DNA from 2 places in the Bacillus sp. SRL543 genome. Region 2 is predicted to be linked to the other one. Evidence: a T-box and tRNA genes for the amino acid it is inferred to sense, from the RefSeq annotation. Region 2 holds a T-box; the other holds one or more tRNA genes.
What was found. A T-box is a leader RNA that pairs with one kind of tRNA and senses whether it is charged. The one in region 2 lies ahead of serS (serine--tRNA ligase), so its partner is inferred to be a tRNA-Ser.

Region 1 (7,799 bases), 1.1 Mb from region 2:
TAAAAAGACGGTATAATAATACTTGTCTTGAAAAAATAGTCTGGTGGCAATAGCGAGAAGGTCACACCCGTTCCCATACCGAACACGGAAGTTAAGCTTCTCAGCGCCGATGGTAGTTGGAGGTTCTCCTCCTGTGAGAGTAGGACGCTGCCGGGCTTTAATATGGAGGATTAGCTCAGCTGGGAGAGCATCTGCCTTACAAGCAGAGGGTCGGCGGTTCGATCCCGTCATCCTCCACCATATTTGCCGGTTTAGCTCAATTGGTAGAGCAACTGACTTGTAATCAGTAGGTTGGGGGTTCAAGTCCTCTAGCCGGCACCAGTTTCAAATGAGCCATTAGCTCAGTCGGTAGAGCATCTGACTTTTAATCAGAGGGTCGAAGGTTCGAGTCCTTCATGGCTCACCATTCAATCTCTAATAATGAATTATGCGGGTGTGGCGGAATTGGCAGACGCACCAGACTTAGGATCTGGCGCCGCAAGGCGTGGGGGTTCGACTCCCTTCACCCGCACCAATTTAATATGCGGAAGTAGTTCAGTGGTAGAACATCACCTTGCCAAGGTGGGGGTCGCGGGTTCGAATCCCGTCTTCCGCTCCAGAGATTGCCGGGGTGGCGGAACTGGCAGACGCACAGGACTTAAAATCCTGCGGTAGGTGACTACCGTACCGGTTCGATTCCGGTCCTCGGCACCATTAAAAACATTTTAATTATGCGCCCGTAGCTCAATTGGATAGAGCGTCTGACTACGGATCAGAAGGTTATGGGTTCGACTCCTTTCGGGCGCGCCATACTATTAATGTAATGAAAGCAAGAATATTAGCCAACGAGTGAACACCTGACTGCTAATTGCAGGATGATGTGAATAAGGAAGCAATGAAGCAATTCGACGCTTATCATTTGCATGACGGGGAGTAGCTCAGCTTGGTAGAGCACTTGGTTTGGGACCAAGGGGTCGCAGGTTCGAATCCTGTCTTCCCGACCATTTGAAATTCTATATGGGGCCTTAGCTCAGCTGGGAGAGCGCCTGCTTTGCACGCAGGAGGTCAGCGGTTCGATCCCGCTAGGCTCCACCATATAACCTTATGAGAATACTTGATTTGGCGGTGTAGCTCAGCTGGCTAGAGCGTACGGTTCATACCCGTGAGGTCGGGGGTTCGATCCCCTCCGCCGCTACCAAATTAAGGACCTTTAGCTCAGCTGGTTAGAGCAGACGGCTCATAACCGTCCGGTCGTAGGTTCGAGTCCTACAAGGTCCACCATTCACTTTAATATGGAGGTATACCCAAGTCTGGCTGAAGGGATCGGTCTTGAAAACCGACAGGCGGGTAACACCGCGCGGGGGTTCGAATCCCTCTACCTCCTCCATTATACTTTTAAATCACTTTTATCGTCGCGGGGTGGAGCAACAAGCAATTCTCCACTGAAAAGACTGCGAGTTGTACCGGTTGAGCTGCTTCTTGGTTCACTTCCTGAGACCGGGACAGTCCTTTGCAAGCAATATTCAGGAAACAGGAAAGATTATATTTTATCGTCGCGGGGTGGAGCAGTCCGGTAGCTCGTCGGGCTCATAACCCGAAGGTCGCAGGTTCAAATCCTGCCCCCGCAATACCTGGTCCTCAGTGCAGTAATGAGCAGCACTGCGATGAATATGCTTCGAGTGATCATGACGGATTTTCTTGCCGTTCCATCTGGAAGAGGAAGAAACAGTCCTGAAGGATACTCGGGCATAATTCAGACCTTATTTTATAAACTGGTCCCGTGGTGTAGCGGTTAACATGCCTGCCTGTCACGCAGGAGATCGCGGGTTCGATTCCCGTCGGGACCGCCATTATTTATTTAGAAAAGCAATACCCAGTATGGCTCAGCAGCTCAGTCGGTAGAGCAGATTGCTACCTTCATTGAACAGCTTCTGCGGCAATCTGCAAAAAAGTTCGCAAGAACTTTTGAGCAAAGGACTTATGAAATATTGTTTTAGGAAATTACTTTATTTGGCTCAGTAGCTCAGTCGGTAGAGCAAAGGACTGAAAATCCTTGTGTCGGCGGTTCGATTCCGTCCTGAGCCACCATTTATTTTTTGTGAAAAAGCATTGAATTGTGGCGGTTGTGGCGAAGTGGTTAACGCATCGGATTGTGGTTCCGACATTCGTGGGTTCGATTCCCATCAGTCGCCCCATAAAATATGCGGGTGTAGTTTAATGGTAAAACCTCAGCCTTCCAAGCTGATGTCGTGGGTTCGATTCCCATCACCCGCTCCAAAAGTGGGCCTATAGCTCAGCTGGTTAGAGCGCACGCCTGATAAGCGTGAGGTCGATGGTTCGAGTCCATTTAGGCCCACCATTCCGCAGTAGCTCAGTGGTAGAGCATTCGGCTGTTAACCGAACGGTCGCAGGTTCGAGTCCTGCCTGCGGAGCCAATATGGGGAAGTACTCAAGTGGCTGAAGAGGCGCCCCTGCTAAGGGTGTAGGTCGGGCAACCGGCGCGAGGGTTCAAATCCCTCCTTCTCCGCCATAAGGCCCCTTGGTCAAGCGGTTAAGACACCGCCCTTTCACGGCGGTAACACGGGTTCGAATCCCGTAGGGGTCATACAAAAAAGCTGTCAGCAAATGCTGGCAGCTTTTTTGTATGCATCTTTTCTGAATCATTGTGTTTAATCGGGAAGTTCTTCGTTTTTTTGCAGCCGGTTTCCCGGATTATTTAAATCTATTTCTGATGCAATCCCTGTATAGGGCCCCCTGAACATATCTCCCGTCGCAAGGATTTTTCCATCTGCAGGCCCGAACAGAGGCAGCCTTTCTCCGGCTTCTTGCTTTTCCCTGAGAAGAAACTCTTCTTCTTGATTTGCCATCTTCAATCCCCCCTTCATAAAAACATATGCTTATTATAGGCATTTTCCTTGAAAACCAACTCAAGTTTACAAAATTAATCGAATTATAAGAGAAAATATCGAAAAATTTAAAATTTTTTTACAAGGTATTTTTATGAATAAGACGAATATAAAAAGAAAGTCGATGATTTTTAAATCTGTTGGAGAGAAGGATGGCTGTGAAAACGATGTTTCCCACTGACTATCAAATGCATTTATTTCATGAAGGCACCCTTTTTGACAGCCACCGCCTTTTTGGTGCCCACTTGATACATGAAGAAGGCAAAATCCTCACCAGATTTGCTGTATGGGCTCCAAATGCTAAGGAGGTCAGGGTTGTTGGGGACTTTAACAGCTGGAATGGGGAAGGTTTCAAATTACATAGAATGAATAATGAAGGGGTATGGCACATAGTAGTCGAGAAGGATTTGGCAGGCTGCCTCTATAAGTATGAAATATTGACACAAGGAGGCACCAGGCTGCACAAAGCTGATCCATATGCATTCTATTCTGAGAAAAGACCCGGCACTGCTTCAGTCGTATGGCCGCTTGAAGGCTATAAATGGAATGATCAGTCTTGGCTGAAAAGCAGGATGAAGAAAAATACCTTTGCAGAACCGGCTGTCATATATGAAATGCATGCCGGAACGTGGAAACGAAAAAATAATAACAGGCTGATGAATTACAGGGAGCTGGCGGATGAAGTTGTGCCCTATGTCCTTGAACATGGGTTTACACATGTTGAACTGCTCCCTCTTGTCGAGCATCCGCTCGATGCCTCATGGGGCTATCAGGGTACAGGGTATTTTTCCGCGACCAGCCGGTATGGCAAGCCGCAGGATTTAATGTATTTTGTCGACCAATGCCATCAGCATAACATCGGTGTCATTCTCGACTGGGTTCCCGGCCACTTTTGCAAAGATGCCCATGGACTCTATAATTTTGACGGAACCCACCTTTTTGAATATAAGAATGAGAAGGATAGGGAGAATTATGTATGGGGCACTTCAAACTTTGATCTGGGCCGCAAGGAAGTGCAGAGCTTCTTAATCTCCAATGCTTTATTCTGGCTTGAAACCTATCATATAGATGGGTTCAGGATGGATGCTGTATCTAATATCATTTATTGGCCCAATTCGCAAGAACAGCATCAGAATCCGTTTGGAATTGAATTCCTCCGCAAGCTCAACAGCACAATCAGGCAATATGATCCCTCCATTTTTCTAGCAGCTGAAGATTCATCAAATCTCCCGCTGGTGACCTCTCCAGCCCATTATGGGGGCCTTGGCTTTCATTACAAATGGAATATGGGCTGGATGAATGATGTACTGGCCTATATGGAAACCAGTCCAGAGGCAAGAACCGGGAAGCATGGCAATATCACATTTTCTCTTTTATATGCTTTCAAGGAGAATTTTATATTGCCTCTCTCACATGATGAAGTCGTACATGGAAAAAAGTCTCTCCTCAATAAAATGCCGGGAGATTATTGGAGGAAGTTTGCCCAGTTCCGGCTGCTCCTGGGCTATATGATGGCACATCCCGGCAAAAAACTGCTGTTCATGGGCTTTGAAATCGCGCAATTTTCAGAGTGGAAAGATTCGGAAGGACTTGACTGGAATCTGCTTGAGTTTGAGATGCACCAGAAAGCAAACAGGTACAGCAAGGATTTGATAAAGCTATACAGAAGATCCAAGCCCCTGTTTGAACTGGATCATCTTCAGGAAGGCTTTGAGTGGATTGATGCAGATAACTGGGAACAATCCATTTTTTCTTTTGTCCGTTTCAGCGCTGCCGAGGGTGAACATCTTATTGTGGTATGCAACTTTACAGCCGATCCGTATCAAAACTTCAGGATCGGGGTTCCCCATGCCGGAAGCTACAGGGAGATCTTCAACAGCGATAAGGAAGAGTATGGCGGGTCCGGCTGGATCAACAAAAAAGTCATCAAAACAGAAGAAATGGGATACCATGGCCGGCCTTATTCGATTCAGATGGCTATCCCGCCGTTTGGCATTACTATCTTGCGTCCTGTTAAACACCGAAAGGAGAGGAAAGGAAATGGCAAAGACAAAATGTGTGGCAATGCTGCTGGCAGGGGGAAAAGGGTCCAGGCTTAACGCTCTGACTGAAAATCTTGCAAAACCAGCTGTACCGTTTGGAGGCAAATACAGGATCATTGACTTCACCTTGAGCAATTGTACAAATTCAGGGATTGATACAGTCGGTGTTCTGACCCAGTATCAGCCTCTCGTGCTGAATTCCTATATAGGAATAGGAAGCGCCTGGGATTTGGACAGAATGAACGGCGGGGTGACCGTTTTGCCTCCATACGCCGAATCTTCAGAGGTCAAGTGGTATACAGGCACGGCGAGTGCGATCTTTCAAAATATAAACTATCTTAAGCAGAATGAACCTGAATATGTGCTTATCCTGTCAGGCGATCATATCTACAAAATGAATTATGACCTGATGCTTGATTATCATATTGAAAAGAACGCAGATGCTACTATTTCAGTCAAAGAAGTTCCCTGGGAGGAAGCCAGCCGATTCGGGATCATGAATACGAACGAAGATCTGAGTGTTTCAGAATTTGATGAAAAGCCGGAGAAGCCGAGAAATAATATGGCCTCAATGGGAATTTATATTTTTAAATGGGACGTACTTAAGGAGTATCTGGAGCTTGACGACCTGGATGAGGATTCCTCACACGACTTTGGAAAGGATATCATCCCAAGGCTTCTGAATGACAGCAAAAGGCTTTATGCCTACCCTTTCAGCGGATACTGGAAGGATGTAGGGACTGTGCAAAGCCTTTGGGAAGCCAATATGGATTTGCTGGACGACCATTGCCAGCTGGATTTGAATGATTATTCCTGGAGGATCTATTCTGTGAATCCCAATCATCCGCCGCAATATATCGCGCCGATGGCGGAAGTGGATGAATCGATGATTAATGAAGGCTGTTTAATTGAAGGGGAAATTTATAAAACGGTCGTTTTTCAGGGAGTAGAGGTCAAAGCAGGTTCAATTATTAAAGAATCGGTCATTATGCCGAATGCTGTCATCGGGAAGAATGTCTTTATTGAAAGAGCGATCGTTCCTTCTGATATGCACATACCGGACGGAACGGTTATAAGGGATGATGAAAATAAAGGTGAAATCATTCTGGTGACAGAGGAAATGATTAAGGAAATCCATTCATAAGAATATAAATCAGGAGGGGATATAGTTGAATAAGAGATTGCTGGGCGTTATAGATGCAACAACTTATCATGAAGGACTGGAGGAACTGATAGTCCACCGCTCTCTTGCGGCAGTGCCCTTTGCAGGCCGCTACCGGCTGATAGATTTTGTTCTCTCCAGCATGGTGAACTCAGGAATTGCCAGTGTGGCCATCTTTCCGAAGTTTCAATACAGGTCACTGATGGACCATCTTGGTTCAGGAAAGAACTGGGATTTGAACAGAAAAAGAGACGGCCTCTTTTTCTTTCCATCTCCGCTTCTTGATGGGCCTCGGCAGGGGGTAGGTTCCTTCAATCATTTTGCAGCCAACCTTGATTATTTCTACCGCAGCAATCAGGAATATTCTTTAATAGCAAATTGCTATACTGTTCTTAATATGGATTTTCAGCCGGCCCTTGAGAGGCATATCCAATCCGGCTGTGACATTACAGAACTCAGGCATAACGGAAAGTCTCTCGAAATGTACCTTGTCAAAACCTCTCAGCTAATCGAATTCATTGAAAAAAGAAATGAAACGGGCCACTCTTGCATGAGTGATATAGCAGCCGATCTGAATCATGTCTATAAAGTGTGCACATACGAATATACAGGGCATGTTACGAGAATCGACTCGATTGAGAGCTACTATCAGGCCAGCATGAGCATGCTTGAACCTGAAACTTTCCACAAGCTGTTCCGCAAAGATCAGCCAGTCTACACAAAGGTTAAAGATGAGCCTCCTGCACGGTATTTAAAAGGCGCAGGCGTCAGAAACAGTATGGTGGCAAACGGGTGCCTTATAGAAGGAACGGTTGAAAACAGCATTATCTCCCGGGCAGTCAGGATCGGGAAAGGATCAGTTGTTAGAAATTGCATCATTATGCAAAAATGCCAAATCGGTGATGATTGCATATTGGACTCAGTCATCATCGATAAAGATGTCAGAATCGAATCCGGGACCGTCATGGAAGGTTCCCCTGTCCAGCCGATTGTAATCCGGAAAGGAACCATACAAGGGGCGCTGATGAATTCATGAAAGTCTTATTCGCTGTATCAGAATGTGTGCCATTCGTTAAATCAGGGGGGCTTGCCGATGTGGCAGGCTCCTTGCCGAAGGAATTGAAAAAGCTGGGGACGGACGTAAGGATAATTCTGCCTAAGTATGGGAGCATACCGGAAACATATAAGAAGAAAATGAAAAAGGTCAGGGAGTTCAGCGTTTCTGTGGGCTGGCGAAACCAGTACTGCGGAATAGAAGAGCTGGTCCATGACGGTGTCATTTTTTATTTTGTCGATAATGAGTATTACTTCCTGCGGGATCAGCTTTATGGATATTTTGATGATGGAGAAAGATTTGCCTTTTTCAGCAGGGCTGTATTGGAAAGCATGAGGGAGCTTGATTTCTATCCTGATATCATTCACTGCCATGACTGGCATACAGGGATGGTCCCCTTCCTGCTGAATGTGCAATACAGGCATGCAAAAGAATATGCTGCTGTAAAAAGCGTGTTTACCATTCATAATCTTCAATTCCAGGGCATTATGCCAAAAGAGGCACTCAGCGACTTATTTGGCCTTGATGAAATCTGTTTCACGGAAGGGCAGCTCGAATTTTATGGATGCATCAATTTTATGAAGGCAGCCCTAACATCTGCCGATAAAATAACAACCGTCAGCCCTACCTATAAAGACGAAATACAGAATGAATAT
Region 2 (7,799 bases):
AGGCCAGGAAGCACGGCAAAGCGATCATTGCTGATGGAGGCATCAAGTATTCAGGTGATATCGTTAAGTCCCTGGCTGCCGGCGGCCATGCCGTCATGCTCGGAAGCCTGCTCGCAGGTGTCTCCGAAAGCCCGGGTGAAACTGAAATCTTCCAGGGGCGCCGCTTCAAGGTCTACCGCGGAATGGGATCGGTAGGAGCAATGGAAAAGGGCTCGAAGGACCGCTATTTCCAGGAAGACAACAAAAAATTCGTGCCAGAAGGAATCGAAGGAAGGCTTCCATACAAAGGGCCGCTATCTGATACGATTTACCAGCTGGTCGGCGGGATCCGCTCAGGCATGGGCTATTGCGGAAGCAAAGATCTGACCGATTTAAGAGAAAAGGCGCAGTTCATCAGAATGACCGGCGCCGGGCTCCGTGAAAGCCATCCGCATGATGTGCAAATCACGAAAGAAGCTCCGAACTATTCTTTATCATAAACAGCCAGGCCATTGCACCGGATCCAGATGCACTGGCGGATACAAGGTCCCAGGTTCTTACCCTGGGGCTTATTTTTTTGCTTATACACGGTACCAGGCACCTATCAGCATCAGCTATCCATTATTGGCCTGCAGATCTAAGGGCCTATATATATTTCCGCCCAATTAATGGGTATTTACTCTGTCTATGTTTTCAGAAACAGATATGTTAAAATAACGAAGGTGTATATAAAGGTTGGAGGGCATTACAGTGAAAAAACATTTTTATCGGAAGTATGTTGCTAGTTTCCTTGTTTGTATGATGGTGATAGGCCTTTTTCCCGGCCTGAATAAGGCAAGTGCAGATGATGCTTTGAATATCAATGCGGATGCTGCGATTGTGGTAGAGGCTGAGACAGGCAAAGTCCTTTATTCCAAGAATGCGGATAAAGTGCTTGGCATTGCGAGCATGACGAAGATCATGACAGAATACCTGCTGCTTGAGGCCATCAAAGAAGGGAAAGTCAAATGGGATCAGGAGTATGCAGTCAGTGAATATGTTTGGAAGGTTTCACAGGATAGAGCACTGTCTAATGTCCCTTTAAGAAGAGATGGAAAATATAATATCAGAGAATTATATGAAGCAATGTCAATTTACTCTGCCAATGGTGCAACGATTGCCATTGCGGAGACCATTGCCGGTTCTGAAAGCAACTTTGTTAAAATGATGAATGAAAAGGCCGAGGAGCTTGGCTTGAAGGAATACAAATTCTTCAATTCCACCGGTTTGAATAACCGCGACCTGAAAGGCTCCCATCCGACGGGCGGAGCAGAGGATGAGAATGTCATGTCAGCCCGGGCGACTGCCAAGCTGGCGCAGCACCTGCTGCAGGACTATCCGGAAATTCTGGAGACGACTGCTATCCCTACAAAGAATTTCAGGGAAGGCACTGACGATGAAATTGAGATGGATAACTGGAACTGGATGCTTCCAAGCCTTGTTTTCGGCTATGAGGGAGTGGACGGGCTTAAGACAGGTACAACCGATTTTGCCGGCTACTGTTTCACCGGAACAGCAACCCGTGACGGGAACCGCTATATCACGGTCGTGATGAATGCCAAGGGTGAAGGGGATTCCGGTTCCTATAAATCCAGGTTCGATGAAACAAGAAAAATGCTTGATTATGCTTTCAGCAATTTCTCCAAAGAAGAAATCATTGCGAAGAACTATCAGGTAAAAGGCCAGAAGACATTGCCTGTAACTAAAGGCAAGGAAGACAGCGTGAAAATACAGGCGAAGGATGCTATCGGGCTTGTTGTGAAAAATGGCGAGAAGGAAAGCTATAAACCTGAGCTTGTCCTTGATAAAGACAAGCTTGATGAAGACGGCAATCTGACGGCGCCTGTCAAGAAAGGCGATAAGGTCGGCTATCTGACATTGAAATCAGATAAAGAAAACGGCCTTGACTTCCTTTCAGGAAATGGCGGTATCCAGGTTGATGTCGTGGCAGCCGAAAGTGTAGAAAAGGCGAACTGGTTCGTGCTGATGATGCGCGGTATCGGCGGCTTTTTCGGAGATCTTTGGGGCAGCGTTTCATCAGCTGTAAAGAGCTGGTTCTAATTTCAAATAATGGCCTGGCTTTATCCGGGAGAAAATAAAATTCCGGAAGAGTCTGATAAAAAAGGGTCCCTTGTCTTGACAGGGACCTTTTTTTATTGTTTATTTTCATTAGGGGAACTGGACGAATTCCTATCGAATTAATATATTTTCCTATAAATTAATGGGTATTTTGCCTGTTAAAAGCAGATGGTATTACAGAAGGGGGACTTTATAGTGAAGACAGGTACAGATCGAGTAAAGCGCGGTATGGCAGAAATGCAAAAGGGCGGCGTTATCATGGACGTAGTCAACGCTGAGCAGGCCAAGATTGCTGAAGAGGCCGGCGCAGTCGCAGTCATGGCACTGGAGAGGGTTCCATCCGATATCCGTGCTGCCGGCGGTGTGGCCAGGATGGCAGACCCCCGCATTGTTGAGGAAGTCATGAATGCTGTAACGATCCCTGTTATGGCAAAAGGCAGAATTGGCCATATCGTGGAAGCCCGTGTATTAGAAGCAATGGGCGTTGATTATATAGATGAGAGTGAAGTGCTCACTCCTGCTGATGAAGAGTATCATTTAAATAAAAGGGATTATACGGTTCCATTTGTATGCGGATGCCGCGACCTTGGCGAGGCTGCCCGCAGAATCGGCGAAGGAGCAGCGATGCTTCGCACGAAAGGCGAGCCTGGAACAGGCAATATTGTAGAAGCAGTGCGCCATATCCGCAAGGTGAACGCACAGGTGCGCAAGGTGGTCGGCATGAACCTTGACGAACTGATGACAGAAGCTAAGCTTCTCGGAGCCCCTTATGAGCTTCTTCTTGAAATCAAGGAACTTGGCCGCCTTCCGGTCGTTAACTTCGCTGCAGGCGGCGTTGCGACACCTGCAGATGCCGCTTTAATGATGGAGCTTGGCGCAGACGGTGTATTCGTAGGATCAGGCATCTTCAAGTCTGACAATCCTGCCAAGTTTGCGAGAGCGATTGTAGAGGCGACTACGCATTATCAGGATTACAAGCTGATTGCTGATTTGTCAAAAGAACTTGGAACACCGATGAAGGGCATCGAAATCTCATCACTGGCTCCTGAAGCTCGTATGCAGGAGCGCGGTTGGTAAGGAGAATGAACATGGTTAAAGTAGGCGTACTGGGCCTTCAGGGGGCTGTCAGGGAGCATGTCCGCTCCATTGAGTCCTGCGGTGCGGAGGCAGTTGTCATCAAACGCAAAGAGCAGCTTGGGGAAGTGGACGGACTGATCATCCCCGGCGGCGAAAGCACCACGATGCGCCGCCTGATCGATAAATACGATTTCATGGAAGAACTGAGGGCGTTTGCCCAGTCAGGGAAACCAATGTTCGGAACATGTGCCGGGCTCATCCTGCTGGCGAAGACAGTTGCCGGCTATGCAGAGCCGCATATCGGTGTCATGGATGTCGAGGTGGAGCGCAATTCTTTCGGAAGGCAGCGGGAAAGCTTTGAAGCGCCCCTTGATATTGCCGGAGTGGCAGAAGATTTCGAAGCTGTCTTTATCCGCGCTCCGCATATTCTGCAGGCCGGCGAGAATGTAGAAGTGCTTGCAAAGCATGATGGCCGCATCGTGGCCGCAAGGGAAGGTCAGTTCCTTGGCTGCTCATTCCATCCTGAGCTGACAGAAGATCACCGCCTTACCGCGTATTTCGTGGAAATGGTGAAAGAAGCCCAGGCGAATTTAGTTTGAATAATAGGTTGCAAATAGCACATAATTGTAGTAAATTATTATAAAATTACATTCGAAACGCATTGACAGGAAATAGTAGCGGGAATCCCATTCCTATAGAGAGCCGGTGGCTGGTGGAAACCGGTGGTGGGACCTTGTGAATCCGTCCTTGAGCAAAAGCATGGAAAGCCCATATCGGCGAGTAAGTGCTTTCGGTTAAAAACCGTTATGGATTTAAGGTGGAAGGCATTTATGCCTTCAACTAGGGTGGCAACGCGGGTAACTCCCGTCCCTTTTTGGGACGGGGGTTTTTTGTTTTTTCGCAGGTTCCGCCCATATGCCTATCGAATGGAAAACTAGGAGGAATCAGCATGCTTGATATTAAATATTTACGAAGCAATTTTGAAGAAGTGAAGAACCGCCTCCAGCACCGCGGGGAGGATCTTGGCGACCTGGGGAAATTTGAGGATCTTGATGTAAGGCGCCGTGAGCTGATCATGGAAACAGAACAGCTGAAGAGCAGAAGGAATGAAGTATCCCAGCAGGTCGCTGCGCTGAAGCGCGAAAAGAAAGATGCTGACAGCCTGATTGCAGAGATGAGGGAAGTGGGCGACAAGATTAAAGCCTTTGATGAAGAGCTCCGCACAGTGGAAGAATCACTGGACAGCCTTTTGATGAGCATCCCGAATATCCCGCATGAGAGCGTTCCGGTCGGTGAGACGGAAGACGATAATGTCGAGGCGAGAAAATGGGGCAATGTCCGCGATTTCAGCTTCGAGCCGAAGCCTCACTGGGATGTTGCCACTGACCTGGACATCATTGACTTTGAGAGGGCTGGGAAGGTTACGGGAAGCCGCTTTGTATTCTATAAAGGCCTTGGCGCCCGCTTAGAGCGTGCTTTATTCAACTTCATGCTGGATCTTCACACAGATGAGCATGGCTATATGGAAGTCCTTCCTCCATACATGGTCAACCGTGCCAGCATGACAGGCACCGGCCAGCTGCCGAAGTTTGAAGAAGATGCTTTCCTGATTGAAAGCGAAGACTACTTCCTGATCCCGACAGCAGAAGTGCCTGTGACAAATATGCACAGAGATGAAATCCTGACGAACGAACAGCTTCCGATCAACTATGCTGCCTTCAGTGCATGCTTCCGTTCTGAAGCGGGATCTGCTGGCCGTGATACAAGGGGGCTGATCCGCCAGCATCAATTCAATAAGGTGGAGCTCGTAAAATTTGTCCGTCCTGAGGATTCTTATGACGAGCTGGAAAAGCTGACTGGTCATGCAGAGAAGGTTTTGCAGATGCTAGGGCTTCCTTACCGCGTGCTCAGCATGTGCACAGGCGATCTCGGCTTCACAGCGGCCAAGAAATACGATATAGAAGTATGGATTCCAAGCTACGGGACATACCGCGAGATTTCTTCTTGCAGTAACTTCGAAGCCTTCCAGGCACGCCGCGCGAACATCCGTTTCCGCCGCGAGCCTAAGGGTAAGCCTGAGCATCTTCATACACTGAATGGCTCTGGCCTTGCGATCGGCCGTACGGTCGCCGCTATCCTGGAAAACTATCAGCAGGAAGATGGAAGTGTCATCATTCCGGAAGTATTAAGACCATATATGGGCAATAAAGAAGTTATCGGCAAGGCGTAAAGCATGCATCTGGGCGGGTGAATAACCCGCCTTAATATTTTTTTGAAATAGTGTTGACTTTGCTTTTGACAGGTGCTAAAATAAATCTTGTCGATACGGAGGTATACCCAAGTCTGGCTGAAGGGATCGGTCTTGAAAACCGACAGGCGGGTAACACCGCGCGGGGGTTCGAATCCCTCTACCTCCTCCATTTTAAAATCAACCATAGCGCATAACTATTGGAGATACATAAAAAGCCGCTGCATATTGCAGCGGCTTTTTTATGATTTTTGCAGAATAAAAAGGCAGCTTTGCATCATGAAAATGAACCAAACAAAAGCCCGGCATTTATGCCGGGCTTCTTTTTGGTATAAGAGGTTATTCTGTACTCCGAAGCACCAAAAACGAAAGTTTATTTCTTCAGCAGCTGTGAATGCTTCAGAAAGACGGAGATTTTTTCGATGACTGGCTCAATGGAAGCTCCTTCGGCCATCAGGTCATAATCGTTGATGTTCAGGCGCAGCACCGGGCAGGCATTGAATGTATTGATCCAGTTCTCGTAGCGCCCATGCATCTCTTCCCAGTAGGACACTGGCGTCTGCTGCTCCATCGGACGCCCTCTTTCCTGAATCCTGGAGAGGATGTCATCAATGGATCCTTCCAGATAAATCAGCAGGTCCGGGTGAGGAAAGTATGGCGTCATGACCATTGCATCGAACAGGCTTGTGTATGTTTCATAGTCCACCTGTGACATGGTCCCTTTTTCATGATGCATCTTGGCAAAAATGCCTGTGTCTTCGTAAATGGAACGGTCCTGGATGAAGCCGCCGCCATATTCGAAGATGCGCTTCTGCTCCTTAAAGCGCTCAGCAAGGAAATAAATCTGCAGATGGAAGCTCCATCTGTCGAAATCTGCGTAAAATTTATCAAGATAAGGATTGGTATCCACTTTTTCAAATGAGGTGCGAAAGCCCAGTGCACCCGCAAGCGCATTGGTCATCGTCGATTTCCCTACCCCGACCGTACCGGCGATGGTAATTACGGAATTTCCGGGTATCTCATACTTATTCCTAAGATTCATGATGATAAGCTCCTTTAATTAAAGATAGGGAAAGGCTGTCCAGAATATATGACAGATCTTCTTTATTTTTCACAAAATCAAGATCATCGCCGCTGAAGCGCAGAACAGGAATGTCGGGGTTCTGCTCGGCAAATAATTTCATGGCATTTTCATAATCAATTGACAGCTGCTCTAAATAGAGCGGGCTGATATTCTTTTCAATTTCCCGGCCCCGCAGCTTGATCCGCTGCAGCAGTGTCTCAAGGCTTGCATGAAGATAGATGATGACATTCGGCCTCGGCATATCATTTGTCAGGATTTCGTAGATCTTTAAATACTTCTGGTATTCGGCAGGACTCAGCGTCCTTTCGGCAAAAACGAGATTCTTGAGAATATGATAATCGGCAACGACTGCCTTGTTATTGGCTAAAAAATGAGTGTTGATGTCCCCAAGCTGCTTGTAGCGGTTGCACAGGAAAAACATTTCCGTCTGGAAGCTCCATTCCTCGATGTTTTCATAAAACTTTCCAAGAAAAGGATTTTCATCTACAATCTCTTTCAGCAGCGCAAATTGAAAATGCTCGGAAATGGCCTTCGCCAGCGAGGTTTTCCCTACGCCGATCGGGCCTTCAACTGTAATAAAAGGTGTCCCCCCCACAGTGTGGCCTCCTTATTGTTCTTTTTTATCTATGTCCATATATCCTTTAAATCGACTTTTAACGACACAAAAAATATTTTAACACACTATGTAGTGGAAGGGATATGGAATTTCTGCCGGCAAAAAATATAAAAAAAGCCATGGATCGGGCTGACCCATAGCTTTTAGTGACTATTTCCGGAAATCTCTCTGCTACTCCCGCTTTGTGACATTGAAATTGTCTGTGATCAGAAGCCAGTTCTGCGGAAATGAAAGGCCGAGCTTCCAGTAGCTCATCCCCCTTAGCTTCAGTTCCTTCATGAGGTCGAACTTTGCCTGGATGGACCTCGCATCCTCAAACCAGACCTCATGCCGCTTCCCATCGGTGCCTGTATAGTTGAACAGCGGAGCCTGTGACTTCGTGTTATAGCGGATGGGCACGTTTTTCTCTGCGGCCAGCCCGATGGCCTGCTGCGGGCTCAATGCCTTGGCGGTGGTGCCCTGGACAAAAGGTAGGGTCCAGTCATAGCCGTACAGATTCTGGCCCATCATGATCTTGGAGGACGGCATCTCGCTCACTGCATATTCAAGGACATCCCGTACAGGGCCAATCGGAGAGACAGCCTGGGCAGGGCCGCCGCTATAGCCCCATTCATAGGTCATGATGACGACAAAATCAACGATTTCCCCATGTGCCTTGTAATCATGGGCTTCATACC

Region 1: it has a tRNA-Ser gene. The T-box ahead of serS (serine--tRNA ligase) is inferred to sense a tRNA for this amino acid. The anticodon was not compared.

Annotation. Positions count from the first base shown of each region.
Region 1 is NZ_OZ481794.1:3,889,566-3,897,364, reverse strand. Features, by position in the region: rRNA gene rrf (5S ribosomal RNA) at 40-156, shown strand; tRNA gene AC4E8B_RS19920 (tRNA-Val) at 165-240, shown strand; tRNA gene AC4E8B_RS19915 (tRNA-Thr) at 246-321, shown strand; tRNA gene AC4E8B_RS19910 (tRNA-Lys) at 331-406, shown strand; tRNA gene AC4E8B_RS19905 (tRNA-Leu) at 430-514, shown strand; tRNA gene AC4E8B_RS19900 (tRNA-Gly) at 524-598, shown strand; tRNA gene AC4E8B_RS19895 (tRNA-Leu) at 605-693, shown strand; tRNA gene AC4E8B_RS19890 (tRNA-Arg) at 713-789, shown strand; tRNA gene AC4E8B_RS19885 (tRNA-Pro) at 907-983, shown strand; tRNA gene AC4E8B_RS19880 (tRNA-Ala) at 999-1,074, shown strand; tRNA gene AC4E8B_RS19875 (tRNA-Met) at 1,101-1,177, shown strand; tRNA gene AC4E8B_RS19870 (tRNA-Ile) at 1,184-1,260, shown strand; tRNA gene AC4E8B_RS19865 (tRNA-Ser) at 1,274-1,366, shown strand; tRNA gene AC4E8B_RS19860 (tRNA-Met) at 1,534-1,607, shown strand; tRNA gene AC4E8B_RS19855 (tRNA-Asp) at 1,754-1,829, shown strand; tRNA gene AC4E8B_RS19850 (tRNA-Phe) at 1,992-2,067, shown strand; tRNA gene AC4E8B_RS19845 (tRNA-His) at 2,099-2,174, shown strand; tRNA gene AC4E8B_RS19840 (tRNA-Gly) at 2,183-2,256, shown strand; tRNA gene AC4E8B_RS19835 (tRNA-Ile) at 2,262-2,338, shown strand; tRNA gene AC4E8B_RS19830 (tRNA-Asn) at 2,340-2,414, shown strand; tRNA gene AC4E8B_RS19825 (tRNA-Ser) at 2,419-2,509, shown strand; tRNA gene AC4E8B_RS19820 (tRNA-Glu) at 2,513-2,584, shown strand; gene AC4E8B_RS19815 (hypothetical protein) at 2,649-2,846, opposite strand; gene glgB (1,4-alpha-glucan branching protein GlgB) at 3,038-4,984, shown strand; gene AC4E8B_RS19805 (glucose-1-phosphate adenylyltransferase) at 4,926-6,071, shown strand; gene AC4E8B_RS19800 (GlgC family sugar phosphate nucleotidyltransferase) at 6,097-7,125, shown strand; gene glgA (glycogen synthase GlgA) at 7,122-7,799, shown strand, end outside.
Region 2 is NZ_OZ481794.1:18,725-26,523, forward strand. Features, by position in the region: gene guaB (IMP dehydrogenase) at 1-479, shown strand, start outside; gene AC4E8B_RS00085 (serine hydrolase) at 730-2,079, shown strand; gene pdxS (pyridoxal 5'-phosphate synthase lyase subunit PdxS) at 2,290-3,174, shown strand; gene pdxT (pyridoxal 5'-phosphate synthase glutaminase subunit PdxT) at 3,186-3,773, shown strand; T-box leader at 3,827-4,049, shown strand; gene serS (serine--tRNA ligase) at 4,124-5,404, shown strand; tRNA gene AC4E8B_RS00105 (tRNA-Ser) at 5,502-5,594, shown strand; gene AC4E8B_RS00110 (deoxynucleoside kinase) at 5,796-6,464, opposite strand; gene AC4E8B_RS00115 (deoxynucleoside kinase) at 6,454-7,101, opposite strand; gene AC4E8B_RS00120 (glycoside hydrolase family 18 protein) at 7,294-7,799, opposite strand, start outside.